DNA from 2 places in the Sporosarcina siberiensis genome. Region 2 is predicted to be linked to the other one. Evidence: riboswitches for the same ligand, from Rfam matches in the RefSeq annotation. Region 2 holds a riboswitch; the other holds the start of a gene.
What was found. A riboswitch is a leader RNA that binds a small molecule or an ion and turns the genes downstream of it on or off. The one in region 2 is predicted to bind lysine.

Region 1 (16,580 bases), on a different contig from region 2:
TAATACTGTAGATTTGATGGAAATTGAACATCAGAAATATCCTTTTGAACCAAAGTGTTCTGTGGACTCGGTGGATTTTTCTCATCCATTTTATCGATATGATCCGAATCAGTGCATAGCTTGCGGTCAGTGTGTGGAGGCGTGTCAAAACCTTCAAGTGAATGAGACCCTAACGATGGACTGGGAACGAGACCGCCCAATCGTTCTGTGGGATGGTGGAGCAAAAATTAATGATTCTTCTTGCGTAGGATGTGGACATTGTATAACAGTCTGCCCGTGTAATGCATTAATGGAAAAAACTATGCTTGGTGAAGCTGGTTTTATGACGAGTATGCCTGAAGAAATAATGACACCTATGATTGATTTGATAAAAGACGTGGAGCCTGGCTATAGCGGTATTATGGCAATATCGGACGCGGAGGCTGCAATGCGTGAAACGCGTACTGAAAAAACGAAGACGGTATGCACGTTTTGCGGTGTTGGATGCTCTTTTGAAGTATGGACGAAGGATCGTAAAATACTCAAAATTGAGCCAGTCTCAGAAGCACCTGTCAATGCGATTTCAACATGTGTGAAAGGGAAGTTTGGCTGGGATTTTGTTAACAGTGAGGAGCGCTTAACTCAACCTTTAATTCGTCGTGGTGATGAATTTGTAGAAGCTTCATGGGAGGAAGCTCTTGATTTGGTTGCTGAGAAATTGGGAACTGTTCGAAAAGAACATGGAAAAGACGGTGTAGGTTTTATTTCTTCTTCTAAAATTACAAATGAAGAAAACTATGTTATGCAAAAACTGGCTCGACAAGTGTTTGAAACAAATCATGTGGATAACTGTTCTCGTTACTGTCAGTCTCCAGCAACAGATGGGCTGTTTCGAACGGTTGGTATGGGTGGCGATGCCGGAACGATTAAGGACATCGCAAAAGCCGGACTTGTCATTATTGTTGGTGCGAATCCAGCAGAAGGACATCCTGTACTTGCGACACGAGTGAAGCGGGCGCATAAATTACACGGTCAAAAGCTTATAGTGGCAGATCTTAGGAAGAATGAAATGGCTGAACGGTCGGACATTTTTATTCGACCAAAACAAGGAACCGATCAAGTATGGCTAATGGCCGTTACAAAATACATGATTGACCAAGGCTGGCATGACACAGCATTCATTCAAGAGAATGTTAATTTCTTTTCAGACTTTCAAGAAGTATTAACTAAATATACGTTGGATTATGCTTTTGAGCAGACGGGTATCAAGAAGGAAACATTAATTGAAATTGCAGAAATGATACGGGATGCGGACGGTACATGTATTTTATGGGGAATGGGTGTAACACAAAATACAGGGGGTTCGGATACATCCGCAGCAATTTCAAATCTATTGTTGGCTACAGGGAATTACAGACGTCCAGGAGCTGGGGCTTATCCATTACGTGGACATAATAATGTTCAGGGTGCTTGTGATATGGGCTCGTTACCCGGTTGGCTTCCAGGTTATCAGCATGTCAGTGATGACGATGCACGTCAAAAGTTTGAACGAGCATATGGCGTTGAGATTGATAACAAACCAGGTATGGATAGTGTCGAAATGATACGTGCAGCGGACAAAGGAATTATGAAAGCAATGTATATTGTTGGAGAAGATATGGCGCTAGTCGATTCGAATGCGAACCATGTCGACCAAGTATTATCCAATCTCGATTTTCTAGTTGTACAAGACATCTTCTTTTCAAGAACTGCTCAGTATGCAGATGTTATTTTGCCAGCTGTGCCTTCCCTTGAAAAAGATGGGACTTTTACAAATACAGAAAGACGTGTACAACGACTGTATAAAGCGTTGCCGAATCTAGGGAATACGCGACAAGACTGGTGGATTGTCCAAGAGATCGCGAACCGATTGGGTGCGAATTGGAACTACAGTCATCCAAGTGATATTTTTGATGAAATGGCGAGTTTGTCGCCTTTGTTTAGTCAGGCAAATTATGAAGTTCTAAAAGATTGGAATAGTTTCTTCTGGGGAAGTCACGATGGTTCAAGTACTCCATTGCTTTATGTAGACGGATTTAATTTCCCAGATAAGAAAGCTCGATTCGCAATGTCTGATTGGATAGAGCCGGTAGAATTCCCGACTGAGTTTGATTTGCATATTAATAACGGTCGATTGCTTGAACATTTCCATGAAGGAAACTTAACGAATAAATCAGCTGGAATTCAATCGAAAGTTCCAGAGATATTTGTTGAATTGTCGCCAGAACTTGCCGAGGAGCGTGGGGTTCTTACGGGCTCAATCGTGCGGCTGATTTCTCCGTACGGTGCACTGAAAGTACCTGCAATTGTAACGGATCGAGTTCAAGGAAACGAACTATTTTTGCCACTCAATTCAGTTCTAAAAGAGTCTGCCATTAATTTTTTAACTGGACCGGCAACGGATGAGCGAACGAATACTCCGGCATTTAAGCAAACAAAAGTACGTATGGAATTACTGCAAAAAGAAGGTGAGAATCCATTACCATCTACCAATCATAGAAATAAAAAAAGAAATCCAACAAAAGGTATTGAAGTTGAACGTAAATGGGCGCGCCCTGGATATGTACAACTCACAGACCAAAAAGAGGAGAGGTGAAAGTGGATGGCGGTTCCAATTACTTCTATTAAGAAGAAACAATATACACCAGAACAAATTCAAGAACAAAAACTAGAGGAACTTCAGGCGTTACTTGCCAAACAGGATGAGGCACTGGAAAAGATTTTATCAATAACAGGGGAACTGAATGATATTGGCGTCTTGGATGCTGTAGCGGCAATGGTAAAAGCAAAAGAACAAATTGCAAAAATTGCTGTAGACCAAGTCTCAAGAGAACCCATTACTAATTTAATCAACCACGTAATGAATGCTTCTGCAGTAATGTCATCCATAGATCCGGCGATTACATCTAAACTTGTGGAAAGTGTAAGAAGTGGTTTAAATGAGGCGGAATTGTATAGAGACAATGATGAAAAGGTTGGGGTTATCCAACTTATGACGTTATTAAAAGACGATGATATTAATCGTGGACTGAAATTCGGACTCGATTTTCTAAAGGGTATGGGCAGGGAATTGGGGAAGTAAAGGTTAGCTATGACCATATCTTTGTGTATCACAACGGAGCAGAATCTTATTATGTAGCCAGAGGTTTTCGTGATTTTTTAAGAGCATGATTTCAGTAGAGTAGAGACCGATTGACAGAAGTTTGTATAAAAGAAAACTATTTTAGGGCCGGTTCAGGTCCTTTTTATATTAAGCAGCTTTTTAAATTTAAACCTATGTATTTGAAATCATATGGTCTATAATAGGTCTTGTCTTGTGTAAAGACACCTTGAGGAAGAGGAATATTTATGCGAGAAAGATTGTTAAATAGATAAGAGGAGGAACTATTTTATGAAGAAACAAAGTATGTGGTCTCTTAAATTTTCAACAGCTGCACTCGTCCTTATTCCGGCAGCAATTGGTATTAACTATCTCGGAAAACTATTTGCAGAGATATTAAGATTACCATTATGGTTAGACTCTATCGGAACAATACTCTCTAGTATGTTAGCGGGTCCGATTATTGGGGCACTAACGGGAATTATTAATAATATTATTTATGGTTTTACAGCTAGTCCGGTTTCATTTGTTTACGCGATAACATCGGGAGTCATTGGTCTTGTCGTTGGGATTATGGCTTACAAAGGATGGATTGCTTCGATTGGAAAAGCACTTGTCCTCGGACTTGTCGTTGGATTGATAGCAGCGACAGTTTCTACCCCGCTGAATATTATGTTTTGGGGCGGACAAACAGGTAACGTTTGGGGAGATGCATTATTTGCAACGATGATTGCCCAAGACCTACCTCTATGGTTAGCTTCATTTGCCGATAGTGTCGTTGTAGATGTACCTGATAAAATCGTTACTGTTTTAATCAGCTTTTTGATATTTAAAGGTTTACCAAAAAATGTAACTCAGATGTACGATAGTCGTTCAGAAATCGAACGTCTGTAATTTAGGAGGAATACTATGAAGAATATGACGCTCTATGTGAAAAAAGATTCGATTATTCACGACGTCGATCCATTATCAAAACTACTATTCGTTTTTAGTTCAGTGGCAGTGACGTATATTTTACCGAATCATCTATTTGTCATAGGTGTCCTTGCATTCACGCTATTATTGCTCATTGTTGGAAGAGTGTTTAAATACATTATTCCAATTATGGGACTTAGTTTAGTACTCATTTTTTCAATTGTTGTCGTGCAAGGTTTTTTTCACCCTGATCGTGCAACTGTATTGTTTACGATTGGGTCACTTCCTATTTACAAAGAAGGTTTTTCGTTCGCATTGTTATTGACACTTCGCGTTCTAAATATGGTATGTGCATTCGGGGTACTGGTCCTAACTACGAAGCCTGATGATTTAGTAGAATCGCTTATTCGTAAAGGGATGTCGCCAAAAATAGGCTATGTTCTTTTATCAGTTTTGCAGATTATCCCGCAGATGATTGCAATGACTGGAAAAATAACGGACGCTCAGCGCTCACGAGGAATGGAAACTGAGGGGAATCTAGTAGCACGTATCAAGTCATTCATCCCGCTGCTAAGTCCAGTTGTGTTAAATTCACTCAATGATACTCGAGAACGTTCGATTGCTCTTGAAATTCGAGGGTTCAACTCAAAAAGTGAACGAACTTTTCTTCACGAATCGATTCGTTTTAAATATGGAGTTGCTGTAAAGTTTCTGTTAGTAGCAATTTTGATTGCGGTAATTATTTGGAGGGTTATTCTATGAGTAGTATTCGAGTGGAACATCTTACATATAAATACCCAACACGTGAAAATTTCGCACTAAATGATGTCTCTTTTACTGTTAAAAAAGGTGAATTCATTGGTATTGCTGGTGAAAACACTGCTGGAAAAACAACACTTTGCTATGCACTTAGTGGCTTAGTTCCTCATTTTTTTAAAGGAGCATATGGCGGAAATGTCTTTATTGGTAATATGGAAGTGTATACCCAAGAAATTAGTGATATTACAGCTAAAGTAGGTCTCGTATTCGAGAATCCGTTCTCCCAAATGACTGGGGCAAAATTTACAGTCTACGATGAAATTGCATTTGGGCTTGAAAACTTAGGTGTACCACGGGATGAAATGCACCGTCGTATTCAAGAGTGTATGCATCAACTAGATATTGAAGAGTTGCGGGATAAAAACCCTTTTTCTCTTTCGGGTGGTCAAATGCAACGTGTTGCGATTGCCAGCGTAATCGCCATGAAACCTGATATTCTTATATTTGATGAACCCACTTCTCAGCTTGATCCACAAGGCTCTGAAGAAGTTTTTAAAGTCGTGGGTGAACTTTCTAAACAAGGAATTACAATTATCATGGTCGAGCAAAAGGTCGAAAAACTTGCTGCCTATTCAGACCGCATCTTCTTAATGCATGAAGGGAAATTAATACAAGCAGGTACTCCTACAGAGATATTTTCACGCGATGATTTGAGTACATATGGAATTGAGCCTCCAATCTATACATCGGCAGCTAGATCACTTTGGCTGACTCAAGACACAACGAATCTTCTACCTATTGTATTAGAAGAGATTCCAACGACTGGATTAGAAAATTTCACTCTACAAGTTCACCAACAAAATACAGCCGATTTCCAAACAGCTGAGATTGTTGTTTCGAATCTTCATTTTAACTATGTAAAAGACATAGCTATTATGAAGGGCATCGATAGTACATTGAGTGGTAAACCGATAGCAATTATCGGGCAAAACGGAGCGGGTAAATCTACATTTGTAAAATTGTTGAAGGCTCTATTGAAACCATGTAAAGGTGAGATAACTATTGATGGCATTAAGACAGCTGACAGTACTGCTGCAAAACTTGCTGCTACAATTGGTCTTATCTTTCAAAATCCCAACGATCAAATCTTTAAGAATAATGTGCTTGACGAGGTAATGTTTGGTCCATTAAATATTGGGCAATCTACAGAAACAGCAAAACTCAATGCAATGAAAATGTTAGAGCTCGTTGGCCTTACTGGTAAAGAAGATGAAAACCCATATGATTTAAGTCTTGCTGAACGGAAAATGATTGCTGTAGCTTCGATTTTAGCAATGGATACAAAAATTGTTATTTTCGATGAGCCAACTATGGGACAAGACCATAAAGGAAAAAAGATGTTGGCTAAGATTATCAAAGAGTTATACACACAAGGTAAGTTAGTATTATGTATTTTACATGATATGGATTTTGTTGCGAATACCTTCGAGCGTACAATAATTTTGAGCGAAGGGTGTGTAGTGTTCGACGGAGAAACACGTAGTGCGTATGGCCAGGAACAACTTCTAAGCCAGGCAAAGCTTGAACAACCCCATATTACGCAGCTTGCTCGTCGAATGGGTTATCCCGGTATTATATTGAAAAGTAGTGAATTAATAACGAGGTAAATTTTTTTCAAGTAGCACTAATTGATAATACTAAGATTTGTTATTCTAAGAAAAAAAGAATACATAAAAAGAGTGAGCATATTTGCTCACTCTTTTTAATTATTTATTAAATTAACGCTGTTCACCAGTTTTTACATAGTTTATAAACTCTTTAGGAGTCATGTTTTCAATGCCAAGGTTTTCAAGTGTTCTTGCATCCTTCATCAAATCGCGTTCAAGTACAAGCTGCCCCATGGAAATAATTACTTCCATTCGTTCTGTAGGTAAATCGAGCAACTTTCCAAGAGCAACGAATGGAACAAGTCCCATTGGAATGTCCTCTGTTAGATAGCGTGTGTCGAGCGTTTTTTGCCCTTTAATATCCTGATATACACTGTTTTTACGTACTGAATCTGCTAGATTATTCTCAAATACATTATACTCTACTTCCATTTGCTCACGACATGAGAGTAATTCAAGTCCCAAAGCGCGTCCAATTGCAAGTCGTTCTTCATCCATAGCTTCAACAAATCGTCCGATGGATGGCGTGAATCCATCGATATAGAAGTGCCATTCATGGTCAGATTCAATTGTACCTGTATTAAGTAGTGTTGTTGCAGGATGTAAAATCGGGTTTGTATTATCAAAACTTGTAACTAGGATACTTTCAGTAGCTTCAAACTGTGGAAATGCAGGTTGAACAGCTGCAACTACATTTGCCGTTTCTGTTGCTGGAAGGGCTGCAATTAGTATTCTACTTTTTAGACCGAATACTTGCGTTCTACCGGGTTCAATTATCCGACAACCATACAACAATGTATTCGTCTCTGCCAATGTAACATTTGCAGTACAACCTTCATCTTTAAGTGTTTTTTTGAATGCCAATGATCCAAATGTTGCCGCTGGGTTTAAGATGACGATTTGACCATCTTTCAAGTAAGGGGCACATGCTTTAGCAACAGTTGTATGTGCAGTTGCTGGTACTGTAACAAGCACGATGTCCGCATCTTGTAGTGCTTCTTCGATATTTGTTGTTGCACGACGAACTTTTCCAAAACCATTCAATGCGTCTTCTAGATAAACTCCGCCTTGTTTTGTTATGCTTTCAATCGTTTCTTCAAAAATATCGTATAATGTGACATCAAAGCCCATCATCCCTAAATGACCAGCTGTTGTTTGGCCACCGTTACCGCCACCTAAAATCGTCCATTTCATACTTTTTGCCATTTATAACTACTCCTTTTGAGTTATTTTAAAGTCCATTAATTTTGATTAAGTCTATCTTTATATACTTATAACATTATAACATATTAAGGTAAATTAAAACGGACCCCAATCAATCCATACAGCAATTGCTAAAATAATCATTGTCCAAATTGTCCATTTCAGAACGAGTGGTCCAGCAAAACGTATCCATTTGCCGAATGGTACCGCTGCAATTCCAAGTGCAGCCATTAAAACAGGGTGTGTAGGTGTAATCATGTTCCAATATCCGTCACCTGACTGGAATGCTTGGACTGCTATTTGACGATTAATACCAATAACGTCACTGAGGATGACATAATAGGCATTACAACAGCGGCTTGTCCTGTAGAAGAGGGGATAATGAAATTTATGAGCCCTTGTGAAAAGTACATTCCCCAAGCAGCAAATACACTATTTAAGCTACCTAAAGGAACAGATACGGCATAAACAAATGTATCTATAATTTGTCCTTCTTCCATAACAACAAGAATGGCTCTTGAAAGTCCGATAATTAGTGCAGCAGCTGTCATATCAGCGGCACCTTTCATAAATTCATCTGTAAACTGATTGAAACTACCATTGAATGCGATAATACCAACTACAATCCCCATAAGTAACATGAGCGCGGAAATTTCCGCAAGGTACCATCCGTATTTCAGTACCCCAAATACAAGTACAACAAGTGATGAACCTAAAACAGCCATGATCCACTTATGTCTTTTTGTCATTGTTAGATTGTCCAGGATTGACAAATCTGTTTCAACTTTTTCTGTTTCATTTGCTAAAAGACTCTTTTTGGGATCCAATTTAACTTTTTTTGCATACTTTAACGTGTGATGAATTGCAATAATCAATCCACCAATCATTAAGATGGTTCGTAAGCCAATTCCTGAGAAGAGCGGTAATTCAGCAATAGCTTGAGCAATTCCAACGTTAAAGGGATTAAGAGGCCCCGCAGAGTATCCAGCATAAATCCCAACAACTACTATGGAAACCGCGATAATGCGGTCATAACCCATTGCTATCGTTGCAGCTAGAACAATTGCCACGAAGGGTAATGTCTCTTCTGCCATTCCAAACGTTGCGCCACCAATAGCAAATGCAGTCATAGCAATAATAATGAATATTGATTCTCTGCCTTTAAGCCGGTGAATGAGTCTTGCCAATGCTGCATTAATAGCACCACTTTTTACAATAACACCAAAAACTCCACCTACAATCAATACAAAGGCGATAATTTCGGAAGCGCCGACTATTCCATTAAACAAAGATGCCAATACTCCTCCGGGACCAACAGGTGTTGCTTCTGTATATGAAAAGCTATCGGCTACAATTAACTCTCTGCCGGTTTTATCATCCATAAGACGTTCAAATTGACCCGCGGGTACAATATACGTTAATAGTGCTACTAAAACAATAATAATCATAAGCAATCCAGTTGTAGTTGGTGCTTTAAAATTCCACTTTTTCTTTTGCTTTTCCATTCAGTCCACCATCCTTTTATTGGTAGAATGTTCCGTCAATAAAACATGAACACTCCTGATTGATTGTATATAAAAATATAACATTATAACATTAAGGTGTATAGAAACGAACCCGTTTCTAGTTTCTAATCAAGTGAAATCAAGCAATTTATTTAGAGGAAGTGAAGAAGTACTACTATCATCTAAATTCTTGAATTTCATGTTAGATCCAATTCCAAATAATACTTGTCTTTATCCTGTTTCATAATAAACTTTGAATATTCAACAGGATTGCCATCTGTAGAATAGGTAATTCGCTCCCATACAAAGAGTGGAGTGTTTGGTCGAACACCAAGCAGCTTTACCTCATTTTCATTGGGGACTGTTCCAGAAAAATAATTTTTCGAACGTGCTAGTGTAATGCCACATGTCTTTTTAAGTAAATCATAGATAAATACATCCTTATTAGGAGATTCTTCATGAGGTGGCCAAATTTCTTGTGGAATGTACGTATACTCCAGAGAAACCTTTTCTTCTTCCTCATAACCAATTCGCTCTACATAGACGAATTCAGCTTCAGAAGAAAACCCTAACTTTTTAGATATAGCAGGATACGACTGATTAAATTTCCACTCAAGTAAATCGTGTGAACTACTAATTTCATCATCTGAACGAATAAATTCAGATTTATGGATGTTTTTCTCTACATGTAAATTGGTAACAAATGTTCCTCGACCACGTTGTCGAACAAGCATCCCTTTATCGACTAGATTCATAATGGCTCTTTTAATGGTAATATTACTAACATCATACGTATTCGCTAATTCAATTTCCGTTGGGATTTGAACTCCTTCGTCCCAAACTCCTGTAAGTATCTTATCTTCTAGAATCACCTCTATTTGAGAATAGAGAGGTGTTGTTGCTGTTTTATCAATTTTCATGCATCCCACCCCTGTATAGTTGTTTATAATATTATAACTATGGAGTAACTTTACAACACTATAAAAAGTTTGTAAAGTCTTTTCGTAAACGCTTTCATAAAATAGTAATTTGATTACTGACTTTTCGATCTAGTGGCTCATTCATCTTATCAATGCAGTAGCGGTATTTAGGGAGTTCTGCAAAAAGTTTGATAGGGGATGTAACCACAAAAAGATTATGAAAAGAAAAAAGAGTAAGCGTATTGGCTCACTCTTTTCAACAAATTATACTTATGAAAGAACTTTTGTATTGAGGTTAAGTGCTTGCTGTAATGCGTTAAGTTCTTCGTTGTTTAATGGAATCATAGGGAGACGAACACCACCAACTGGGATTCCTTTTAAATTCAAAGCCGCTTTCACAGGACAAGGGTTTGGAGCGGCAAATAATGCCTTCATGATGGGAAGGAGTTTACGATGATCCTTAGCTGCATCTTTGACATTGCCGTTATTAAATTTTTCAATCATCGTTTGCATTTCATTACCTAAAACATGAGAAGCTACGGAAACGACACCGATTCCGCCAATCGATAATACTGGAATCGTTAAACCATCATCACCGCTATATAGAGAAAAAGTGTCTGGTGTCTGTTCAATAATTTCCGACATAGTAACTAAATTACCACTTGCTTCTTTAATGGCAACAATATTAGGGATTTTTGATAGACGAATGACGGTATCGACAGACATATTGACTACACTGCGACCTGGCACATTATAAAGCATGATCGGTAAAAATGTGAACTCCGCAATTGTTTTGAAATGCTGATACAATCCTTCTTGAGATGGATTGTTATAGTATGGTGTAACGAGCATAATACCATCTACCCCTGCATATTCTGCAAGTTTTGTAAGTTCAACAGATTCTTTTGTGTTGTTCGAACCGGTACCCGCAATTACTGGGATTCTACCATTCACAATTTCCATAGTAAATTTAAACAATTCTACTTTTTCTTCCTTTGTTAACGTCGGAGACTCTCCGGTTGTTCCAGATACGACTAAACCATCAGTCCCATTTGCAATTAAATGATTGATTAAGTTTTCTGTAGCTGGAAAATCTACTTCTCCATTCGTGTCAAAAGGAGTTACCATTGCTGTTAAAACTTGTCCGAAATTCATAATTTCTCCACATCCTATAATTTATTTTAAAAATTAGAGGTGGGAGGGCAGGTAGTAAATGAACGCAAAAATGCAACAACGAGGGATCGTTGTTGCATAAGAAATAAAGAATAATTTCTTTGCATAAGATAGCCCTCCATATAGTTTCCTATATGACAATTCTGTGTTTGTTCAACAACAGAACCAGCTCCGAGAAAATGAGTTTCTCTTCACTTCGGCAAATTCCCCTTTCCACATATGTCATAGGATCTCAATATCCTCGAAATGTGTACTGATGGTTTTCGCGCCTCTATCCCTACTTCAAAAGTTTTTGAAATAAGAGAATTTCTAATTGATATAACCATACCTGTTTTCAAACGCAATTGCAAGTGAATTCAGGAAGTTTATTAATCCTCGTCGGTTATCTTCGTTTCTACTGAATCATCCAAGAAAGTAGTCAACGCATCGATATTTTTTTCGAAATCGATGTCTAACACTTCGCCAACATTCGTTCGTTTATTTGAATAGGAACTATCGACAGGAAGACGTAACGTTTCAATCTTTCCAGAACTTTCATCGATAAGACCCTTACCAATCGAAAGCATTTTCATTTTTTCAAGATTCGTATCCACGTATCCATTTACTGCTCCAAGAAGTTTTGGTAGATTCAAAAGGCTGTGCACACTAACGGCTTCATCTTTCAATTTAGAAATGACTTCTTGTTGTCTCTCGACTCGGCCGAAGTCATTTTTATGGTCATGACGGAAGCGAACATAACCTAAGAGCTGGTCACCATCTAACTTTTGCACACCGGGGTTCAACGTCATATTAATACCATGTGACATCGCATATGGGATATCTACTTCAATACCATCGGGTGCTATAATATCTGCGATTTTCGGGAATCCATTAAAATCGACCATCGCATAATAATGGACATCCAAATCAAAGTTTTCCTTAATCGTCTGCCTCACGAGCTCGGGGCCACCAAGCGTAAACGCTGTATTCATTTTATGCATACCATATTCGGGGATTTCGACATAGGTGTCACGCATAATAGAAACAATCTTCATTTTTTTCGTATCTTGATTATAATGTGCAATCATTAACGTATCCGATCGCCCATCTTCCTCTTTACGTGCATCGGAGCCAAGTAAAAGAATATTAATCTCCCCGAATTGCGGCTCTGGCCCATCAAAAATACCGAACTCATCATTTTTATCTTTTAATGATCCATCTTCTGACAAAGATAAACCTTCATTGAATTGATAGAACCAATAAAACCCCACCAACAGGAGTAGTGCAGTTACAATTCCGATATTTCTGCCGGTTTTCTTCTTACGTTTCCTAGTGTTTTTATCATGTCTTCCCAATTGCTTCATCGCCTCATCTATTAATGGATTCGTTATTCTTTATTTAAAATAATTCACATAGTACTACTCTTTTAGACGTATGAACTTTGAAAAGGTTCTGTTTATAGGTGTAATCTTGCTTGGTGCTTGTCAGTAGTGTTATTGGTTACTATGTATAATTGTGATAGCATATATTTTAAAGGGGGATTCTAAATGAAAACAATTACTGCTGAATCAGGAATTATTTATGAGTTCAATAAATTCAATCCATATACGACAAGAATTGCATCTGGAACAACGGTGAAAATTGAAGCTTACGATTGTTTCCAAAACCAAATTCAAACTCCAGAAACCGAAGTAGGTGGAATTGATTGGGATAAGATCAATCCTGCAACGGGTCCGATTTTTATAGAAGATGCAATGCCTGGAGATATTTTGAAAGTTACGATTAAGCAGATTGAAATAGGTGAACAAGGGGTCATGGTTGTAGGGCCAGGCTTAGGTGTAATGGGTCACAAAATAGAACAAATGGAGTCTAAGATTTTACCGATTAAAGATGGCAAGGTCCATTTTAATGATATTGAAATCCCATTAAATAAAATGGTTGGTGTCATTGGCGTTGCTCCTGAAGGAAACGGTGTAAATTGTGGGACACCTGGTGCACATGGTGGAAATATGGATAATAAGATGATTAGCGAAGGAGCTATTTTATACTTCCCAGTGTTTGCAGAAGGTGCTCTCTTTGCACTTGGTGATTTACACGCGGCAATGGGTGACGGGGAAGTGAGTGTTTCAGGAGTTGAAGTGCCCGGGGAAGTTACTGTTAAATTGGAAGTTCTTAAAGGGGACCGACTGAGTCATCCGATGCTTGAAAATAGAGACGTATTCACACAAATTGTTTCAGCTGAAACGCTTGATGAGGCAGCTAAACTTGCAGCAACCGAAATGATTGAACGTATTGTCGACAAAACCGGTCTTCCTTTAAGTGAAATCACAATGCTCATAAGCGCAGCAGGGCAAAGTGAAATTTGCCAAATCGTTGACCCGCTCATGACCGCAAGATTTGTCGTTCCTAAATGGTTATTGAAGGAACTGGATTGTACGTTGATTAACAACTGAAATATAAAAAAATATAGGTGAAATTTTTGTCAATATTTGTTTCATTCCATCATTTACTAAAGAGAGAGATGAGTGTTATTTGAGGGGGATGAACATGGCGAAAAATAACCGTGGGAAAAGATTGAAAACGTATACTTCAATGTGCCGTGGGGAATGTCCAAGCTGCCATAGAACAGGGGTTAAGTTATTATACAATTTGAAAATAGAGTCTAACACAACGATTCAAGTATGTAAGTTTTGTAGAGAGCGATAAATTGTAGTTAATCGTTTAAAAACAAAACCAGCCATAAGAAAAAAATCTTCTACATCGGAAATTCACATTTACACATTTGAAGGACCTCATCATCCTTCAAATGTGTATTTATTGTTTTGACTTATATTCTTACTTCAAAAGTTAAAATAATATTTTTGAGAGAAAAATCACAATCGATACTGTAATCGCACTTAACGCTGTGGAAAACAGTACGATTTGTGCCGCTAATTCTGGATGATTATCATATTCTTGCGCAATTACCGCACTATTGACCGAAGTCGGCATAGCTGCTCCAATTAATAATGCTTGTGCCATAACTCCATCAATCCGAAATAATAAAATAAGTCCCAATGCTAGTACAGGACCGAGTATGAGTCTTAGGAATAAGCTCGCATATACAGTAGATAAACCCGTTTTAAATTTAATAGTAGCTACTTGTGCACCCAAAGTTAGTAATGCAAGTGCAACCATTGCATCCGCGGTATAATTCGCAGGAATCCAAATGAAGTTTGGAATGGGTATGTGAAAAATATTGAGAGAAATACCTAACAGCATCGCATATAAAACAGGCATCTTAAAATAAGCCAACATTGCTTTAATCTTACCGATTTTTACCGATTGCAATGTGAATATACCATAGGAGAATAAGAATATGTTTTGGAAAGTAAGAATTAAAACTTGAATAGACATCGCAAAGGGATCGCTTTTAAACACTAAATCATTGACAGGAACCCCATAGTTTCCCGAGTTGTAAAAGAGCACACTATTCGTGAAAGCTGTTTTCTCACCTGTTTTTAACTTTAGTATTTTACTTGAAATCAATGAAACAAGATAAAGTACTAATACATACAAAACGAAAAATAGAATAACCGAATAAAATATAGAAAATGAAAGTTTCGTAGTATATAATTTCACGAAGATAAAGCCTGGGACTAGATAATAGATGTTCAGTCTGGCCAGAGTTTGCACGTTCAAATTAAACTTTCTTTGCATAAGAAAACCAACACTTATAATAACAAATACAGGTAAAATAATATCCTTTAAAATTATAAAGAGTTCATTCAATTCGTTCACACTTTCTTTCCATAGTTCCCTAATTTAAATTAATTTCGTATAAAAGGATTTGAATTGAAGGGATTATTTTAAGTTCTTTGATTATTGTAACACGTATCTGTTTTTAGAAAATACATAAAATTAATTTATCGAAATATAGAATTATAAATTCTACCTAGATATTTCATGCAGTGTTATACTGAAGTGTCTTGTAAATACAATAAGGAAGTGTTTTAATGGTTGGTCGTAATGATCGCTGTCCATGTGGTAGCGGCAAAAAATACAAAAAATGTTGTGAATCAAAAGAGGTAGTCGAAGTAAAAGATATGCATATTGAAGAATTGGAACGGATTTTACAAAACTTTTATGAATCATATCCAGTGCGTAAAGACATTCCTGAGTACACAGAATTGGCCAACAAATGGAAGAGTTCTTTACAAATCGCTATCAACGAAGAAATGATTGAAGCGATTGTACTTGATGAGTTCTTCTTCCATTACCGTACAGATATATGGACAGGCTATTTGGATAAGGTAAGTAAAAAACAAATGCGCTCTTCCATTTTAAATGTTCTAGAAACATGGAGAAAGCCTAGAATATTCATCGGCGAAGTAATTCAAGTGGATAGTGAATATTTAATTCTTAAATCGATATTTGGGAACGAGACAATCGAATTAAGACGTGAAAGTGAAAAGCCAGTATCTTTAGGTGCAAATGTGTATTGCTTCATATTACCTGATGGAACATCCATCTCGAATCGCTTTTTAGCGGTTTCTAGTTTAATATTCTTTCCAGTAGATCATCAAGAAGTGTTTAAGAACTTTGCAAAGCAGTATGAATTGGAATCCGATAAGACTCTAGATACTTATTGGAAAGACAACAGTGTTTTGTTTTGGAAGAATCTTGGAGAAGACGGTTTTGAAGGCGGGGAATTCACCGAGTTTGAAACCGGCGTTCTTGATCATGTAATGGACTTCTTAGAAAAAAACGATCGGGAATCAGATGAGTTGTTGGAAATGGTTGAGGACTATTTAGTAGAACTACAACCGAACGCCCGAAAAGAAGTAGCCATAGCAGCGGGTGCGATTCGATTCGGAATAGATGAAGGGTATTTTAACCCTTTGGATTTAACGCTTAAGGAAATAGCTGAATGGTTTGAAGTGTCCACTTCCTCGATGAATAAATATCATAAAGAATTGATGGAGTATAAAGGTACTAAATCTTAATTCATTCTAGTTGTAATGTATATACGCACAGAAAAGGCATGTTCCGATTGGAACATGCCTTTTTCTGCCCATTAACAAATGGGGTTTATTCGCGGAAAATTTGTCGTTTGACATCGTACAAACTGTTCTTTCTGACGATTAAATCTGTACCGTCGTGCTTATTCAGTTTGATTGTACTACCGGTTTCAGCTGTCGCAAGGTGTTAAATACGCGATCATATGCTTACTTCCAAGTCTTATATTGCACTTGCACAAAAAATGTAACTGTTTACTAATTTGATACGTTACTTCTTGAAAAATGTATCGCTCGTCAGTAAAGCAAATTTTCCGCCAAGGCAGTGCATTTCATCCTTAGAA
Region 2 (16,580 bases):
GTTGGTAAATCTTTTGTTAAAAGACGCAATAAAATACGCATATTTCCGTACCCCGCACCTAATAAGACAAGTTTTTTCATAATTATCTCCTTTACTACATAAAATCCGTTAATTTCTCATCTTTAATTATATCAGTTTGTGACATGTTTCACAATAAGTCTCGTGAATTGACGATTGTAGGAAAAAAGAGTAAGATTTTAATGTAAGCGAGGTGATTTCCGTGAATCCAATAGTTGAATTTTGCATAAGTAATCTTGCAAGTGGTTCATACAAAACTTTTGAAACACTGGATCGCGATCCGAACCTTGATGTCCTTGAATATGGCTGTTTGAGTTATTGTACCAAATGTGCCGAGTCTTTATACGCTATTGTAAATGGTGAAGTCGTTCAAGCAGACACACCCGAGGAACTCACGGAGCGCATTTATCAATTTATAGAAGATAATCCACTTTTTTAATAAATCTTTCCGTATCCAAACAAAAAAGCTTTTCGCATGTTTTATGGCGAAAAGCTTTTTTGTTTGGAATAGTATCTTAATGTAAATTCAGAGTAATTTTCATTTATTCAACTTCTGGTAAAAATGCTGAGAAAGGGCCAAGTTCATTTTCAAGATAATAACGAACTTTTCCAGGAAATTCAGAAAGCGCGTCCATAGAGCCGCTTAATATTGATTCAATTAAATTTACATCGACATTATTAAAATCTCTAACAATCATCTTGCGTAAGCCGATTACACGTTTGAGTGGTTCAGACATTTCCTTTGAAATCACTTGTTCATCATCCATTATGTCAATGATGTCTTCGTAACCACCTGGATCACGCATGATAAACCCATCAATCATTGTATTTCCAACATCAATAATTGATTCCACTATAACATGAGCAAGTCTTGCAAGAGCCAAAGAATCCATTAAATTCCCTGTCCATTCCTTCGTTTCTCCATACAGCGCCAATAATTCCTCCATATGTTCAAGAGTTTCATTTACTTTAGTACGATCAATAAAATACATATAATTCCCTCCATAGCATTTACATTTTATCTTTATAATACCATAATAATGAGCAATGAAAAAACCGCTTGGAGATCTTATTGATCTTCAAGCGGTGCTGTAGTTTCTGCTTCTTCAGGTATAACGACTTCTTCTGTAATTCGTCCCACTTTTTTCAATACAAAATAGGCACAACCAAAGTTACAGTATTCATATAAATAGTCCTGAAGCGTTCCAATTTTCGTTTCATACGTGGCCTTTTGATTTAGGTCTTCAAAAAAACCTTTTAAACGGAGCTGACCATAACCCCAATCACCAAGTATATAGTCATATTTAAGTAAAACATCGCTATAACGTGCATGCAATGCTTCTTCTTCAAAACCTTCACGGAAATTTGTAATAATTTCATATTCCCAATTTTCTAGAGTTACCATTCAATTTCACCGCCACTCAACTTTGCAGTGCTATTTCTAATTCCCCTTGACGCTGTCTTTCCTTGGCAGCTGCATTTACTTGTTCATCTGCATGATAGCTTGAACGAACAAGTGGACCTGCTTCACAGTGAGAGAATCCTTTAGACATAGCAATCTTTCTCAACTCACCAAATTCTTGTGGTGAATAATATTTCAATACTTTTAAATGCTTTTTAGATGGTTGTAAGTATTGTCCGATAGTCATAATATCCACTTTATGCGCACGAAGATCGTCCATTGTTTCAATAATTTCTTCATAAGTTTCACCCAGACCCAACATTAAAGAAGACTTTGTCGGAATATCAGGTTGCATATTCTTGGCACGAAGCAATAATTCAAGAGAACGATCATAAGTAGCACGAGCTCGAACTCTTGGTGTTAACCGACGAACTGTTTCGATATTATGATTTAGAATATCTGGTTTTGCATCCATTAAACGCTCCAGATTTTCATATACGCCTCCCATATCAGATGGGAGTACTTCTACAGTAGTAAAAGGGTTTTTTCTACGAATAGCACGAATGGTTTCAGCAAAAATAGCGGAACCGCCGTCCTTCTGATCATCTCGTGCTACTGCAGTAACAACAGCGTGCTTTAAGTTCATAAGAGCTACAGAGTCTGCAACACGTTCTGGTTCAGCTGTATCAAGTTCGTTAGGCAATCCCGTCTTGACAGCGCAAAAGCGGCAAGCGCGAGTACAGACAGCACCTAGGATCATAAATGTTGCTGTACGGCGCTCTCCCCAACATTCATGAATATTTGGGCAACGAGCCTCTTCACAAACTGTATTTAAATTTTGTTCTCGCATCATTTTCTTAAGACCCGTATAGTTTTCGTTCGTATTCAATTTAATTTTTAACCAATCTGGTTTTTTAATATGTTCGTTTTTATTTCCTGTTTCTGGTCTACAAGACACAACAATCGACTCCATTTCCACTTGAGCTGTTGTAACATATATAGTGATTTTTCAGTTCTCATACTATAGCTAATGTATCATATATATATTCCGCAAACAACCCAGAGTGTGAATGGCATAAGGAAAAGATCGATTGTATTTCTATAAAAAAGCAAGCACCCGGTTTGCTTTTTTTGGGTGCTTGCACTACTTATCGGCTTCTTTCTTTCTTCACGGCATGCGCAATACTTGCTCCAAGACCTCCCCAGATAATGAGGATTCCTATTACCATCATTACGATCGCTCCAGCACTCATATCGAATCCTCCTTAGTCATTTTCATAATCAGTAGTTTCATGTGTATTCTTTTTCCACTTAAACAACGTAAAGATAATAGCCATGACTATCGCAAAGATTGCGACGGACCAACCACTGGCCCAGATAAATCCATCTGAATAGCCTTCATAGTTACCTATAATCTTTCCATCAGAATCTGTATGTTGTTTTAATATGTTGATTTTCAAAAGACCAAACATCATATAACCAAGAACTAACGGTGTAATTACGCCAAGGCATACCTTCCACCAAGTACCGATTTGGATGTCTGAAACAGCATTTGCATGTTTTTTGAATACGTCCAGTTTCTTAAACGCCCATGCGATTAACACAACCTCGACTAGTCCAATTGCTGCAACTCCAAATTGGTTTATGAAGTAATCAGCAGCATCTAGGAAGAAAAGTCCGCCACGTGTTGCAAATAATGTTGAAATTAAAGTTGCGATTCCAACACTAATGACTACAGATCTTCTACGGGAAATATCAAACTTATCCGATACACCTGCTATAAATGTTTCACAAATCGAAACAAGAGACGTCAGTCCAGCAAGCACAAGTGATAGGAAGAATAAAGCCCCGAAAATACCATTAAAACCTGGCATTTCATTAATAATTTGCGGAAACACAACAAAGGCTAGACCTACTCCCGCTGTTGCTACTTCTGCTACTGGAACGTTCGCTTGTGTCGCCATAAACCCAAGTGCAGAGAAAACTCCAATACCCGCAAGTAACTCAAATCCTGAATTTGCAAATCCAGTGATGAATGCGTTATTTGTAATATCCGATTTCTTAGGTAAATAGCTTGAATACGTTATCATTATTGCAAAAGCGATTGATAAACTAAAAAATATATGCCCATAGGCGGCCACCCATACCTGAGGATTCATGAGCTTTGATAAATCCGGTTTAAAGAATGCGTCAAGACCAAGTAAAGCTCCATCCAATGTAACCGCCCGGATAACAACCATCAAAAACACAACAACTAAAGTTGGTATGAATATTCTGTTTGCCAATTCAATACCCCTTTGGACCCCTGCAATCAAAATAACAAAAGCGATTGCCCAAACAAGCAATAATGGGAAGAGAACACCAAGAACAAATCCACCAGCTTGACCAGGTGTTTCAGCTAAATTCAGAACATCCCCAAATAGGAAAGCCCCAGTATCTGAACCCCAAGCAAGATTAAACGAATAGACTGTGTACTTCATCGCCCAAGCAATGATTACTGCGTAGTAGGTTGCAATAACAAAGGATACAAAAATTCCCCACCACCCAAGCCACTCAGCTTTCTTTCCTCCCATTCTAAAAAATGAAAGTGCAGCAGAACCGCGGTACTTATGACCCATTGTAAATTCCATGATTAAAATCGGTATTCCTGCAGTTAAAAGTGCGAATAAATATGGTATAAAGAATGCTCCACCACCGTTTTCGTACGCTACGTACGGAAAGCGCCAAATGTTACCGAGTCCAACCGCAGAACCTACAGCTGCCATAATAAAACCAGATCGTGTTCCCCATTGAGAACGTTGCGCCATATAACTTCCCCCTTTTCTTATACAAAATATTGTTCAGTTTTTTCCACTTTTCCGAACGAGTCCAACTACACACAAGATAAGTATAATCTTCTATCAGACTATTGTCAAAACATATTTTATTCACATAATTAGTATACAAAAATAAAGAAGCTACTCATTTGAATAGCTTCTTTACTCATATATTCATTGATGTACTAATGCTTCTCTCTTATCGTTTCGAATGATTAACGTAGTGAGGAAAGCAATAAGTATAATAATAATTGCTATCAATCCGAACCATATAGAACCGGTAAGACCCAAGACAATATATCCAATCGCTGCAATTCCTGCACTTATTAGAGCATATGGTAATTGCGTTGCGACATGGTCAATGTGGTTACATCCGGCACCAGTTGAGGAAAGTATAGTAGTATCGGAAATCGGTGAGCAATGATCACCAAACACTGCACCAGCAAGAACTGCCGCAAGTGCAGGTAACAACATTTCAGGAGCTGCCTCAATCATTATTTCTCCCGCTATTGGTAGTAAGATACCAAATGATCCCCATGAAGTTCCTGTAGAAAAAGCCATAAGTCCCGCAAATACAAACATAATTACTGGAAGAAAAGCAATAGGAACATTCATTTTTTCAACAAGTTCTGACAAATATACGCCCGTTTCCAACACAGCAATTAAATCCGTAAGTGCCCATGCTAATATTAATATTGAAACTGCAGGAAACATTGCTTTTAAACCACTTTTAAGTGCGCGCCCCATCCAAGTGATGCTCGCTGTTGAATTATACTTCATTTGACTCATGTATAAACCAACCGCAACAAGTGTACCAACAAGGCCTCCTGTCAGCAGCGAAAGTGGAACATTAGTATTCTCAAAGATCGACCATATGGTTGCCGAGCCCAAACTTGCCATACTTTCCAAGTAACCGGTCCAAATCATCATTACTAAGACAGATACTACAAGCGTTGCAATCGGTAGTATTAAATCTCTAACACGTCCAGATTCATGTTCGGGAAAATCTTCTTGTAATTGACCCGGAATCTCTTTATCTGGATCATATAGCTGACCTGTTTCCATTGCGAGTTGTTCATGTTTCTTCATTTCAAATAGATCGATGTCTGTCCATGCTAGAAAAATGACCAAAACTAGTGTCGTGATAACATAGAAATTCATCGGCGCCATCATTATGAAAGCTGATAACGGTGAATAGCTAATTGTCGCAGCACTTGCCAATATAATTGCAAGTTGGCCAATTAAATATGCCCCCCAACTCGAAATTGGTGAGATGACACATATAGGAGCAGAAGTCGAGTCGATAAAATAGGCCAATTTCGCACGAGATATTTTGTGACTATCTGTAATTGGACGTGATATTTGACCAACTGCAAGTGCATTGAAGTAATCATCAACAAACAATATCATTCCAAGAAAGACCGTTAATAACTTAGCCCCTCTTTTCGTTTTAATACGCACTGCTGCCCATTCTGCAAATGCTCGGCTACCTCCAGATAAACTAACAAAAGCAGTAATTATTCCAAGTAGCAATATGAAGAGCATTATAAAAATGGAATATGTATTTATTGCACCATCGTCCCAAAAAGAGACCGTAATCGCTTTCCAAAAATTCACTGCAGATTGAACTGGTGCAAATGATGCTGTAAGTAAAGCAGCTGAAACAATCCCTATTCCAAGCGATAGTAAAACCTTTCTTGTAATCAAGACCATTACAATTGCAAGTACCGGTGGTAAAATTGATACCCATGTTCCTTCCATTTTAAAACCTCCAGGTCGTTGGGATGAGACCTCAATGAGCAAAAAAACTGACATCCACTCACACTTATTACAAGTGAAGGGATGTCAGCTCTATCTACGTTTCGTCAGTTGGATAAATAATGTTTATCTAACGTACGACTTGTAGCTCATCACGCGCTAAAATAGCGTATGACAGTGTTATTCCTGTTTGGAATAACCCCAGTCTAGCGAATTTGACAGATTCGCAAAACTTCGGCAATGCTTCCTTTTACACACGGTCATCAAGGTCAATCTCACGTGTGTGACTAATAAGCAATGCAGCCTCTACCCAATCGATATAATGAATACTGTCTTAGACTATCAATAATTTGAACCAGTTTCAACTAAACATTTATTCCTTATCTTCTGGCAACTTAAAGGGTATTTCAATCTGCGGTGTTATTCCATCAGCACCTTTATTGTAGATTGGTGGAACATCCCCTTTGAACAATCCTGCAGCAATAGGAACCTTAGTCTTCACAATAGTATTTTTCGTTGCAAAAGGTACAATAATTTGCACATTTACAACCAGCAAAACATTTACTTCAATCGAAGCATTATTAATTCCGAATTCCTTAATCGTAGTTTCCGGTGTTGCTTGAACTTCTCCAATGACATGCAAACGAATTGGTATTTTGGGTCCTAAATTCCCAAGAAGCGGTATTCCAATTGCTTGCCCCATGGGTATCAAAAAGACAATTCCACCTCGATCTTCCATAGCTTGTGGATCATAGTCTATTTCACCCGATGGCGGCAACAAATCTACATTACCTGATTCAGCTTGATCGAGATGTTGTTGTACCAGTATTTGTATTTCCGCCAAAACACGATTTATTATTTCGGTATTAAATTTCGCTCCCACAATTCCACCCGATTCACTTGGCGGAATATTGACTATAATATCGTTTACATCTAGGACATTTGCTACCCTTGAGTTAATAGCACTACTTATGACTTGGGAGGCTATTTTTTCGGTTTGCATTTCTGCAAAATCCATATAAATCGGTGTCAATTTCATATTGACGAAATATAGAAAAAAAACAATGGCAAATAGAATCGCAGGAATTAGGAGCGGGATCATCTTTCGCTTTCTAAGCCTTCGTCGTGGCCTTCGCTTAACTTGCCCGTGAAATTTCAAAACGACTCCTCCTGGAATAGTTTATGTCAGGAGGGAGTCGTTTATTCTTTAACCAGTCGTTTTCCAAAAGAAGAGACCACATCTCTAATTAATTCGGGCATATAATACTCTTTTTCAGCATGTTTTAATGAAGGGAAAAAAAATCCGAATGTAAACATATCTAGCGTAGCAAGCGTATATTCTTTCTTTACTTGAATTGGATGATGCCCAATAAATACTTGACCATTCTTATCCATTTTAATTTCTTCGTAGAGCATTGCACCCATTAAATCGCCACGAAAACCAAGGCCTTTTATTTTAATATAAGGCCATTCTTTATTAAGTGATAATTTATATATTTCTTCTAGTTCAGCCCCAGTAAGCGTTATTTTACATGGATTAATCGGATGGGGAAGCATTGAATGTAAATCCCTTTTCGTTACCCACCCCTCATTTAAATCTTCCAGAAATATTCCAGAATTAAACAGTGCACAATCTGCCCCAGTATGTGCTAACAATGCTTCTCCAAAAAATTCAGCTAGTGCACTGGGGCCGAATAGGTTTTTCGGCATTACTGTTGGATTATAAAATATTGGATCTTCCATCGTTTCAATGCCCGCTTCCATAAGCAACTGTATCTTCTGATTTACATGCTCAGAAACTGGCAATGAATCTGTTGCATATACCTCTGCACTTAATTCTACAACTTCTTTTGCATCTGTATCCATCTGAATCGACACATGCCCTGTAAATGCACCAAACTTCCCTGTTGCTGCAAGCAGTGTATTACCAATGAGTTTTCCTTCCTCAAACAAATGATGTGTATGCGCTCCGAAAATAACATTGAACGCACTGCATTCTGCAGCAAGTAGTTCGTCTTGAGGAAGACCCATATGAGATAGACAAATAAGTATATCTGTTTTCTCCACTAACTTTTCTGCAATTCGTTTCAGCTCTGTTCGAGGTTCTTTAATTTTCCAACCTAGTTTATTATAAAACTCTTTATACTCAGCAGTAGCGGCAATTACACCAATTTTTGTACCTCTATCAGTAGTATATATTTGATATGGAACAGCCCAATCAGGTTGGCTCCCATCCTCATCAAACAGGTTCGCTAAAATGACATCGAATTCTGCATCATCATATAATGAAGCTAATGCATTTTTCGACATCGTAATGCCTTCATTATTACCAATTGTCACAGCATCATAGTTCGCCTCATTAAGCAGTATCACATTCCCCTTACCTTCTGTGCCTTCGGTAAATGGATGTGAACGGTCTACGTGATCACCAACATCAAATACATAACACGCTTCTCCAGTTACCTTGTGATGCGTACGACGCTCTTTTAGAAATTGACTGATGCGAGGCCAGTTTTCAAAATGACTGTGAATATCATTTGTATGATATAAATGAATTGTTTCTATCGACTGTTTCATTTTTCACCCCATTAAACCTTCTATAATTGACCGGATACCCAATAATAGCAAAACGATCCGTAATGCAACAACTAGCGTTTCAGACTTCATTTTCTGATTGAGTTTAGCCCCTAGTTTCGCACCAATATATGCTGCCGGAACCACTGGTATTGTATAAAGCCACGGAACATTACCAAGGGATATATGCGTGATTGAATTGACAATCGCTGATAAAAAGACCATGAACATAGAGGTTCCAACCGCAACATGTGGTGGAAATAGGAATAACAATATCATTGCTGGAACAATTATTGAACCTCCACCAATACCAAATAATCCAGACGCAAAACCAATTCCAAATGTTAATAGCAGAGCGAACCATATAGGATATCCAAATGTATATGTTTCACCCATCTTATCTGTAAACGTACGCGTTTTTCCGTGGTTTCTAAACCAATAAATAGGTTTCAAATATTTCCGAACAAGAAGTAGTGTTGCTAAAAATATAAGTAAAATACCAAAATAAAGATTAAATGATTTAATTTCAAGCCCTTTATTTACATAAGCGCCTAATAGAGTTCCAGGAATACTACCTATAAAAAAAATAATACTACTGCGATAGTCAATTGTTTTTATTTTCATATAACTAAGAGTCGACCCTAGCCCTACGAAAACCATCATAACGACAGATAATCCTACAACACTTTGAGGAGTAATTCCGTCAATCAATCCCAAAGTAATACCTACAAAAATAGTCGCAGGAACAAGTATAATACCTCCGCCAAGTCCCACAAGTGCACCAACTACACCAGATAACAGTCCAATTATCGCTAATAATATAAATTCCATAAACATTCTCCTTCGATAAAGTAATACTCTAATCATACTAACATATGAAGGAATTTCATCTTAAGCTTTTCACTCAATTCAAGACTTTTTCTATGTAAACAGAAAAGCCAGCCACAAGGGCCGGCTTTCTTGTTAATAATTAACCAATAGAACCTTCCATTTCAAACTTAATGAGACGGTTCATTTCTACTGCATATTCCATCGGAAGTTCTTTCGTAAATGGCTCGATGAAGCCAAGAACAATCATTTCAATTGCTTCTAATTCAGGAACACCACGGCTCATCAAGTAGAAGAGCTGTTCTTCTGAAACTTTAGAAACACTTGCTTCATGCTCAAGTGAAATGTTGTTATTTAGAATTTCGTTGTAAGGAATTGTATCCGATATTGAGATATCATCCATTAGTAACGCGTCACACTCTACTCTTGAACTAGCGCCATCTGCATTACGTCCGAAGTGAACCATTCCACGGTATGTTCCTTTACCACCGTTTTGAGAAATCGATTTAGAAACAATTGTGGAAGACGTATTTGGAGCTAAGTGCATCATTTTCGCACCCGCATCCTGGTGTTGTCCTTTTCCAGAAATTGCAATTGACAATGTCATACCACGTGCATATTCTCCACGAAGTAAAATCGCTGGGTATTTCATCGTCAATTTCGAACCGATATTTCCATCAATCCATTCCATCGTACCGTGCGCGTCAACAACTGCACGTTTTGTAACGAGGTTATAAACGTTGTTTGCCCAGTTTTGGATTGTTGTGTAACGGCAATATCCATTTTCCTTGACTATGATTTCAACAACCGCACTGTGAAGTGAGCTTGTTGTGAATACAGGTGCTGTACATCCTTCAACGTAATGGACACTTGCGCCTTCGTCGACAATGATAAGCGTACGCTCAAACTGTCCCATATTTTCCGAGTTGATGCGGAAATAGGCTTGTAGAGGTGAGTCTACTTTGATACCTGGTGGCACGTATATGAATGATCCACCTGACCAAACAGCTGAGTTCAATGCCGCGAACTTATTGTCTGAGTTCGGAATCACAGTACCAAAGTACTTTCTGAATAATTCCTCGTCTTCTTTAAGCGCAGAATCCGTATCTTTAAAGATAATTCCCATATCTACTAATTCTTGTTTCATGTTGTGATAAACAACTTCAGACTCGTACTGTGCAGAAACTCCTGCTAGATATTTTTGTTCTGCTGCTGGAATTCCAAGTTTATCAAATGTACGCTTGATTTCTTCTGGTACTTCATCCCATGAGCGTTCAGTACCTTCAGATGCTTTTACATAGTACGTAATCTCATCGAAGTTTAGCGAGTTAAGATCGCCACCCCATTGTGGTGTTGGCATTTTATAAAACATTTCCAATGATTTTAGACGGTAGTCTAACATCCATTGTGGTTCGCTTTTCATTCCAGAAATCTCTTCTACGATTTCACGTGTAAGTCCACGTTCCGAACGGAATACAGAGATATCTCCATCATTAAAACCATGTTCGTATTCGCCCATTTCAGGCAGTTTTTTAGCCATTACTATTCCTCCTTCTATAGAGTTACTCGGAGTCTTTTCCGACTCCTTGTTCCATCGCCTTCCATGCAAGTGTTGCACACTTAATCCGGGCCGGAAATTTAGCAACGCCAGAAAGCGCCTCAATATCCCCTAAATCGATGGAGTCGTCATATTCTTTGCTCAGCATAATATTCGATATTGTTTTGGAAAGGACGAGTGCTTCTTCGACGGTTTTCCCTATAATCAACTGTGTCATCATTGACGCAGATGCCATAGAAATCGAACAACCTTCCCCTTCAAACTTCGCATTTTGAACCGTGTCATCTACAACTTGCATTGTTAAATGAATCACGTCGCCACACGTCGGATTATTCATGTCGACGGTGACACTACTCTCTTCAAGCACACCTTTATTCTTCGGTGATTTATAATGATCCATAATGACCGTACGATAAAGTTGGTCAAGATTTCTAGTTGTCATCGTTGAAATACTCCTTTGCTATTTGGAGTCCGTCCACGAGGCGATCAACATCTTCTTCTGTATTGTATACATAGAAGCTAGCGCGCGCTGTGGCAGATACATCAAGCCATTTCATAAGTGGCTGTGCACAATGGTGTCCGGCCCTTACAGCAATTCCATGCATATCTAAAACTGTTGCAAGGTCATGCGGATGAACACCTTCAACATTAAACGTGATCACACCTGCACGCTTATCGGCATCCAGTGGACCATACACTGTAAGTCCATCAATTTTCGCAAAGCGTTCTAGTGCGTAAGCAGCAAGTTGATGTTCATGACGTTCAATATTGTCGAGCCCAATTTCTTCAAGATAATCGATTGCCGCACCGAGGCCAACTGCACCTGCGATAATCGGTGTTCCACCTTCAAATTTCCATGGAAGTTCTTTCCATGTCGATTCATAAAGGCCAACGAAATCGATCATCTCTCCCCCGAACTCAACGGGTTCCATAGCATTCAACAAACCTTTTTTCCCGTAGAGTACACCAATCCCTGTAGGGCCAGCCATCTTATGTCCTGAAAACGCATAGAAATCACAGTTAAGACTCTCTACATCCACTTTAAGATGAGGGGCAGCTTGCGCACCATCTACAACCATGACAGCACCGTGTGCATGCGCGATTTCTGTAATTTCTTTAATCGGGTTAATTGTTCCAAGAACGTTAGAAACATGCATAATCGAAACGATTTTCGTCCGATCCGTTACAACTTCACGCACTTTATCGAGTGATAGTGTCCCATCGTCTTCAAGTTCCACGTATTTTAGAACAGCGCCTTTTTCTTTAGCCAGTTGCTGCCATGGAATAATATTAGAATGATGCTCCATGTACGTAATGACGATTTCGTCTCCTTCATCGACATTCGCACGACCATAACTCTGTGCCACAATGTTTAACGCTGTTGTTGTTCCACGAGTAAATATAATTTCTTCTCTCGACTTCGCATTAATAAATGTACGCACTTTATCGCGTGCACCTTCATAAGCTTCTGTCGCGCGATTTCCAAGTGTGTGAACCCCGCGGTGGACATTTGAATTATCAAACTTGTAATAGTCGCTAATCGCATCTATCACTTGCGTTGGTTTTTGAGAAGTTGCAGCACTATCAAGATAAACGAGCGGATGCCCGTTTATTTCTTGACCTAGAATTGGAAAATGTTTGCGTATGTCTTTGTTAAGCATTAGCGCACTTTCCTTTCGATAACCTCCGTCAACAGTTTCTTCACACCTTCGACTTTTAACTCAGCGACGACTGGTGCAAGGAATCCGTGAATGATCAGGCGTTCTGCTTCTTCTTTTGAAATCCCTCGACTCATTATATAGAACATTTCAAGCGGATCTACCCGGCCAACAGAAGCTGCGTGACCAGCTGTCACTTCGTCCTCTGCAATGAGTAAAACAGGGTTCGCGTCTGCACGTGCGCGTGGACTCAAAATAAGCATACGTGACTCTTGCTCCGCATTCGATCCTGTTGCGCCTTTTACTATTTTACCGATACCATTAAAGATTACAGTTGACTCATCTTTAACAACAGCGTGTTTCAAAATCATACCGTTCGTATTTTTACCAAAGCTGATGATTTCTGTCGTAAAGTTTTGACGTTGCTTTCCGCGTCCTACAACAACAGTCTTCATATCAGAATGGGAACCGTCTCCTACTAGGTGTGTAATATTCTCTGCAATTGTATCGCTGTCATTCATAAGTCCGAGCGCCCAGTTCAAGCGACTATCTCGACCTGTAACACCACGACGACTGACGAATGTAGTGAATCCGGTTGGAAGCATATCAACAGCACCATAATTCACTTGTGCATTAGCACCTGTGAATACTTCTGATACAATATTTGCTTGTCCTTTGGCTTCTGACACAGTCGACATGTAGTTTTCAATGTATGTTAGTGAGCTGTTCGCTTCCGCAACAACAATCACATGGTTAAAGATAGAAGCTTCTTCATTGTCATGAAGGAATAGCGCTTGAATTGGTTCTTCCACAACAACGTTTTTCGGGACATACACAAATAATCCACCGTTCATAAACGCTGCGTTTAATGCAGTTAATTTATGTTCGTCTACTTTTACGCCATCGGTCATATAATATTTCTTCACAAGGTCAGCGTGTTCGCGTGTCGCTGTGAAGATATCTGTTAAAATAACACCTTTTGCTTTCAAGTCTTCAGACAATGAAAGATATGCAGGCGTATTATTATGTTGAATGTATATACTTCCCTGACGATCTGCGTCAAATAGTGCACGCGCCTCTTCTGGAAGTTCATCTAGTGACTTGTAAACAGAACTTTCTACCGCATGGATAGGAAATTCTGTAAAGTTCCAACGATCAATTCTTGTTTTATCTGGTTTCGGCATAGGAAGCTGTTCCACTTTCGCAAATGCGTCTGCACGGAAATCCGTCATCCACTCTGCTTCATTCATCTTCTTTGAAAAGGAACGAACATCCTGTTCGGTTAATGCCAATTTTGTTTCAACCGTCATTTTGAATTGTCCCCTTTCTTATGCTTCCTGCTCTACAGTTTCTGCTTCAATGCCAAGTTCCTCATGAAGCCAGTCATATCCTTGTGCTTCAAGTTTATGCGCTAATTCCGCGCCACCTGATTGAACGACTTTACCTTGAATCATTACGTGGACGTGATCTGGTTTAATGTAGTCAAGAAGACGTTGGTAATGCGTAATGATTAGGCATCCAAAACCTTCTCCGCGCATTTCATTAATTCCTTTTGCAACTACTTTAAGTGCGTCAATGTCTAGACCTGAGTCAATTTCATCAAGCACAGCGAATTGAGGCTTCAACATCATAAGTTGAAGAATTTCGTTACGTTTTTTCTCTCCACCTGAGAATCCTTCATTCAAATAACGTGTTGCCATATCTTCATGCATCTCAAGTGTTTCCATTTTAGTATCAAGTTCACGAATGAATTTCATTAATGGAATTTCATCACCTTCGTCACGTTTTGCATTGACAGCTGAACGTAAGAAGTCTGCATTTGTAACGCCTGTAACTTCACTTGGGTATTGCATTGCAAGGAAAATCCCTGCTTTCGCACGTTCGTCAACTTCCATTTCAAGTACATCTTCACCATCAAGTGTAATTGTCCCTGAAGTTACTTTATATCTCGGGTGCCCCATAATCGCTTGCGCGAGAGTTGATTTTCCTGTACCGTTCGGACCCATAATTGCATGGATCTCATTTGTATTGATCGTCAAATCGACGCCTTTCAATATTTCCTTGCCTTCAATTTCAACGTGAAGGTCTTTAATTACTAAAGTAGACATTCCTTTACCTCCAATATGTTAAGTTACGAATGGATATCCATTCTTTATTTAGTATCATTCTAATCTTAACCCAAATAGCTTCCTCTTGCAAATCTTTGAGTAACATTGGTTTTCTATGAATTAGCATGAAGTAGAGACTTACTGGTATGCACTTGAAACAACATTAGTTATTTTCAATTGCCTACTTGCTAATGAGAATAACAAATAGTCGGCACATGGCGTACCGACTATAAAAATAAGTATTCAATTACTTTTACATAAGTTCTGTTTCCTAAACAAGTCTCTATTTATTGATTTGGAGCATGGTATTCAGTAGTTTTGCCATCCTTCAATGTATATAATCAAAGATGAAAAATTCACTAAGTTAACTAATAAGCTCCAGTAAATCCGGAACTGATTGAAATGCATATATTTTGTGTTCTATTACTCCATCTTTTGCTATTAATAAGCATGGTACACTCTCAATTTCATAATCCACCGCAACATCTTGAATATAATTCAAATCAGCCTTCCCCATAGGTAAATCGGGCTTCATAACAGAAATCACTTCCAACATTTTAGAAGCAACTGCGCAAGTTCCACACATAGGGGTGTATAAATAAAAAACACTTATAGGAGATTCCGTGGCTATATCCTCCCATTTTTGTCGTGACCAGTTTTCCATTCAATCAATCCTTTAATAATAATAATAATAATAATAGTTGTCCTTCAGATGAATGAATTTTAAAAGTTCCTATGCACTTTAAAATTCGCTTTCAGTAAGTTCTCTATTAATACATCGTTTGGCGTTGTTTCAACTTGTTTATATACTTTTTCAGTATATATATGTTTTGCCAAAGGAAATTCCCTCTTAAATAAAGCACGGATTTTCTCACCTGACTCATCTGCATCCACAAAAACAAATAGCTCCCAGTCCTCATATGGCGTGAGCATTTCCTCAAGTTCATACGAACTGATCGTACCATTCGTACAAATAATTTTTACCGGTTCCGCCAAAATAGGTATGAGTCTCTTTCGATCCGATCCGCCTTCAACAATCAGTAACTTTCCTTCATACAAAATAATTCCTCCCCGGAGTTTTATTTAAACCGAGAAAAAAACGCCGTACATAAAAACGGCGTTTTCACTTTTCATTATTCACCAGATGTCATTTTGTCATAGTCTTCTGCAGACATTAGAGCATCTACCTCAGATACATTAGAAGGCTCAACAACAATCATCCATGCTTTTTCGTATGGGGATTCGTTAACGAATTCAGGGCTATCTTCCAACTCTGCATTCATTTCTACTACTTTTCCACTAATTGGAGCATAAAGTTCAGAAACCGTTTTTACGGATTCAACACTACCAAAAGGCTCGTCTGCTTTAATTTCATCTCCAACTTCTGGAAGTTCAACAAAGACAATATCACCTAGTTCAGATTGTGCAAAGTGCGTAATACCAATACGGTAGTTACCATTCTCTTCTTTTACCCATTCATGCTCATCGGAATACTTTAATCCAGTTGGTGTACTCATATTGAAAACCTCCATTAGATATATTCATTCTATTTAATTTTGACATACAAAGACAAATAATACAAGACGGGACACTAGTTGTTCCATACGTTTTCAAAGTTTTCTTCTTTAAATCCAACAGTAGCTTTTCCATTACCGACGACAATTGGGCGTTTAATAAGCATACCGTCAGATGATAGAATTTGTAGTTTCTCATCCTCTGTCATAGTAGGAAGTTTTTCTTTAAGATTCAGTTCGCGGTACTTCATTCCACTTGTATTGAATAACTTTTTAAGTTCCAAGCCTGAAAATAAAAGTATTTCACGAAGCTGCTCTTCTGATGGAGGAGCTTCTGCAATATTTA

Region 1: linked by a shared signal. The riboswitch ahead of dapA (4-hydroxy-tetrahydrodipicolinate synthase) and the one ahead of ACFSFY_RS05595 (Na+/H+ antiporter NhaC family protein) in region 2 are both predicted to bind lysine.

What each region holds. Positions count from the first base shown of each region.
Region 1 covers NZ_JBHUGI010000032.1:9,262-25,841, reverse strand. Annotated here, with positions in the region: gene fdhF (formate dehydrogenase subunit alpha) at 1-2,614, shown strand, start outside; gene ACFSFY_RS11025 (helical membrane plugin domain-containing protein) at 2,621-3,100, shown strand; gene ACFSFY_RS11020 (DUF4256 domain-containing protein) at 3,052-3,189, shown strand; gene ACFSFY_RS11015 (ECF transporter S component) at 3,410-4,012, shown strand; gene ACFSFY_RS11010 (energy-coupling factor transporter transmembrane component T family protein) at 4,028-4,795, shown strand; gene ACFSFY_RS11005 (ABC transporter ATP-binding protein) at 4,792-6,459, shown strand; gene ACFSFY_RS11000 (NAD/NADP octopine/nopaline dehydrogenase family protein) at 6,571-7,665, opposite strand; gene ACFSFY_RS10995 (hypothetical protein) at 7,759-7,962, opposite strand; gene ACFSFY_RS10990 (YfcC family protein) at 7,959-9,167, opposite strand; gene ACFSFY_RS10985 (GntR family transcriptional regulator) at 9,365-10,087, opposite strand; gene dapA (4-hydroxy-tetrahydrodipicolinate synthase) at 10,358-11,242, opposite strand; lysine riboswitch at 11,364-11,542, opposite strand; gene ACFSFY_RS10975 (LCP family protein) at 11,629-12,603, opposite strand; gene ACFSFY_RS10970 (acetamidase/formamidase family protein) at 12,787-13,692, shown strand; gene ACFSFY_RS10965 (AEC family transporter) at 14,087-15,010, opposite strand; gene ACFSFY_RS10960 (YecA family protein) at 15,235-16,224, shown strand.
Region 2 covers NZ_JBHUGI010000010.1:37,193-53,772, reverse strand. Annotated here, with positions in the region: gene ACFSFY_RS05630 (NAD(P)/FAD-dependent oxidoreductase) at 1-80, opposite strand, end outside; gene ACFSFY_RS05625 (YuzB family protein) at 221-457, shown strand; gene ACFSFY_RS05620 (DUF86 domain-containing protein) at 561-1,010, opposite strand; gene ACFSFY_RS05615 (YutD family protein) at 1,088-1,423, opposite strand; gene lipA (lipoyl synthase) at 1,440-2,393, opposite strand; gene ACFSFY_RS05605 (methionine/alanine import family NSS transporter small subunit) at 2,569-2,673, opposite strand; gene ACFSFY_RS05600 (sodium-dependent transporter) at 2,686-4,227, opposite strand; gene ACFSFY_RS05595 (Na+/H+ antiporter NhaC family protein) at 4,411-5,997, opposite strand; lysine riboswitch at 6,132-6,311, opposite strand; gene yunB (sporulation protein YunB) at 6,368-7,153, opposite strand; gene ACFSFY_RS05585 (bifunctional metallophosphatase/5'-nucleotidase) at 7,195-8,571, opposite strand; gene ACFSFY_RS05580 (sulfite exporter TauE/SafE family protein) at 8,575-9,399, opposite strand; gene sufB (Fe-S cluster assembly protein SufB) at 9,539-10,936, opposite strand; gene sufU (Fe-S cluster assembly sulfur transfer protein SufU) at 10,959-11,396, opposite strand; gene ACFSFY_RS05565 (cysteine desulfurase) at 11,386-12,615, opposite strand; gene sufD (Fe-S cluster assembly protein SufD) at 12,615-13,922, opposite strand; gene sufC (Fe-S cluster assembly ATPase SufC) at 13,941-14,720, opposite strand; gene ACFSFY_RS05550 (thioredoxin family protein) at 15,085-15,384, opposite strand; gene ACFSFY_RS05545 (toprim domain-containing protein) at 15,444-15,779, opposite strand; gene gcvH (glycine cleavage system protein GcvH) at 15,854-16,237, opposite strand; gene ACFSFY_RS05535 (arsenate reductase family protein) at 16,312-16,580, opposite strand, start outside.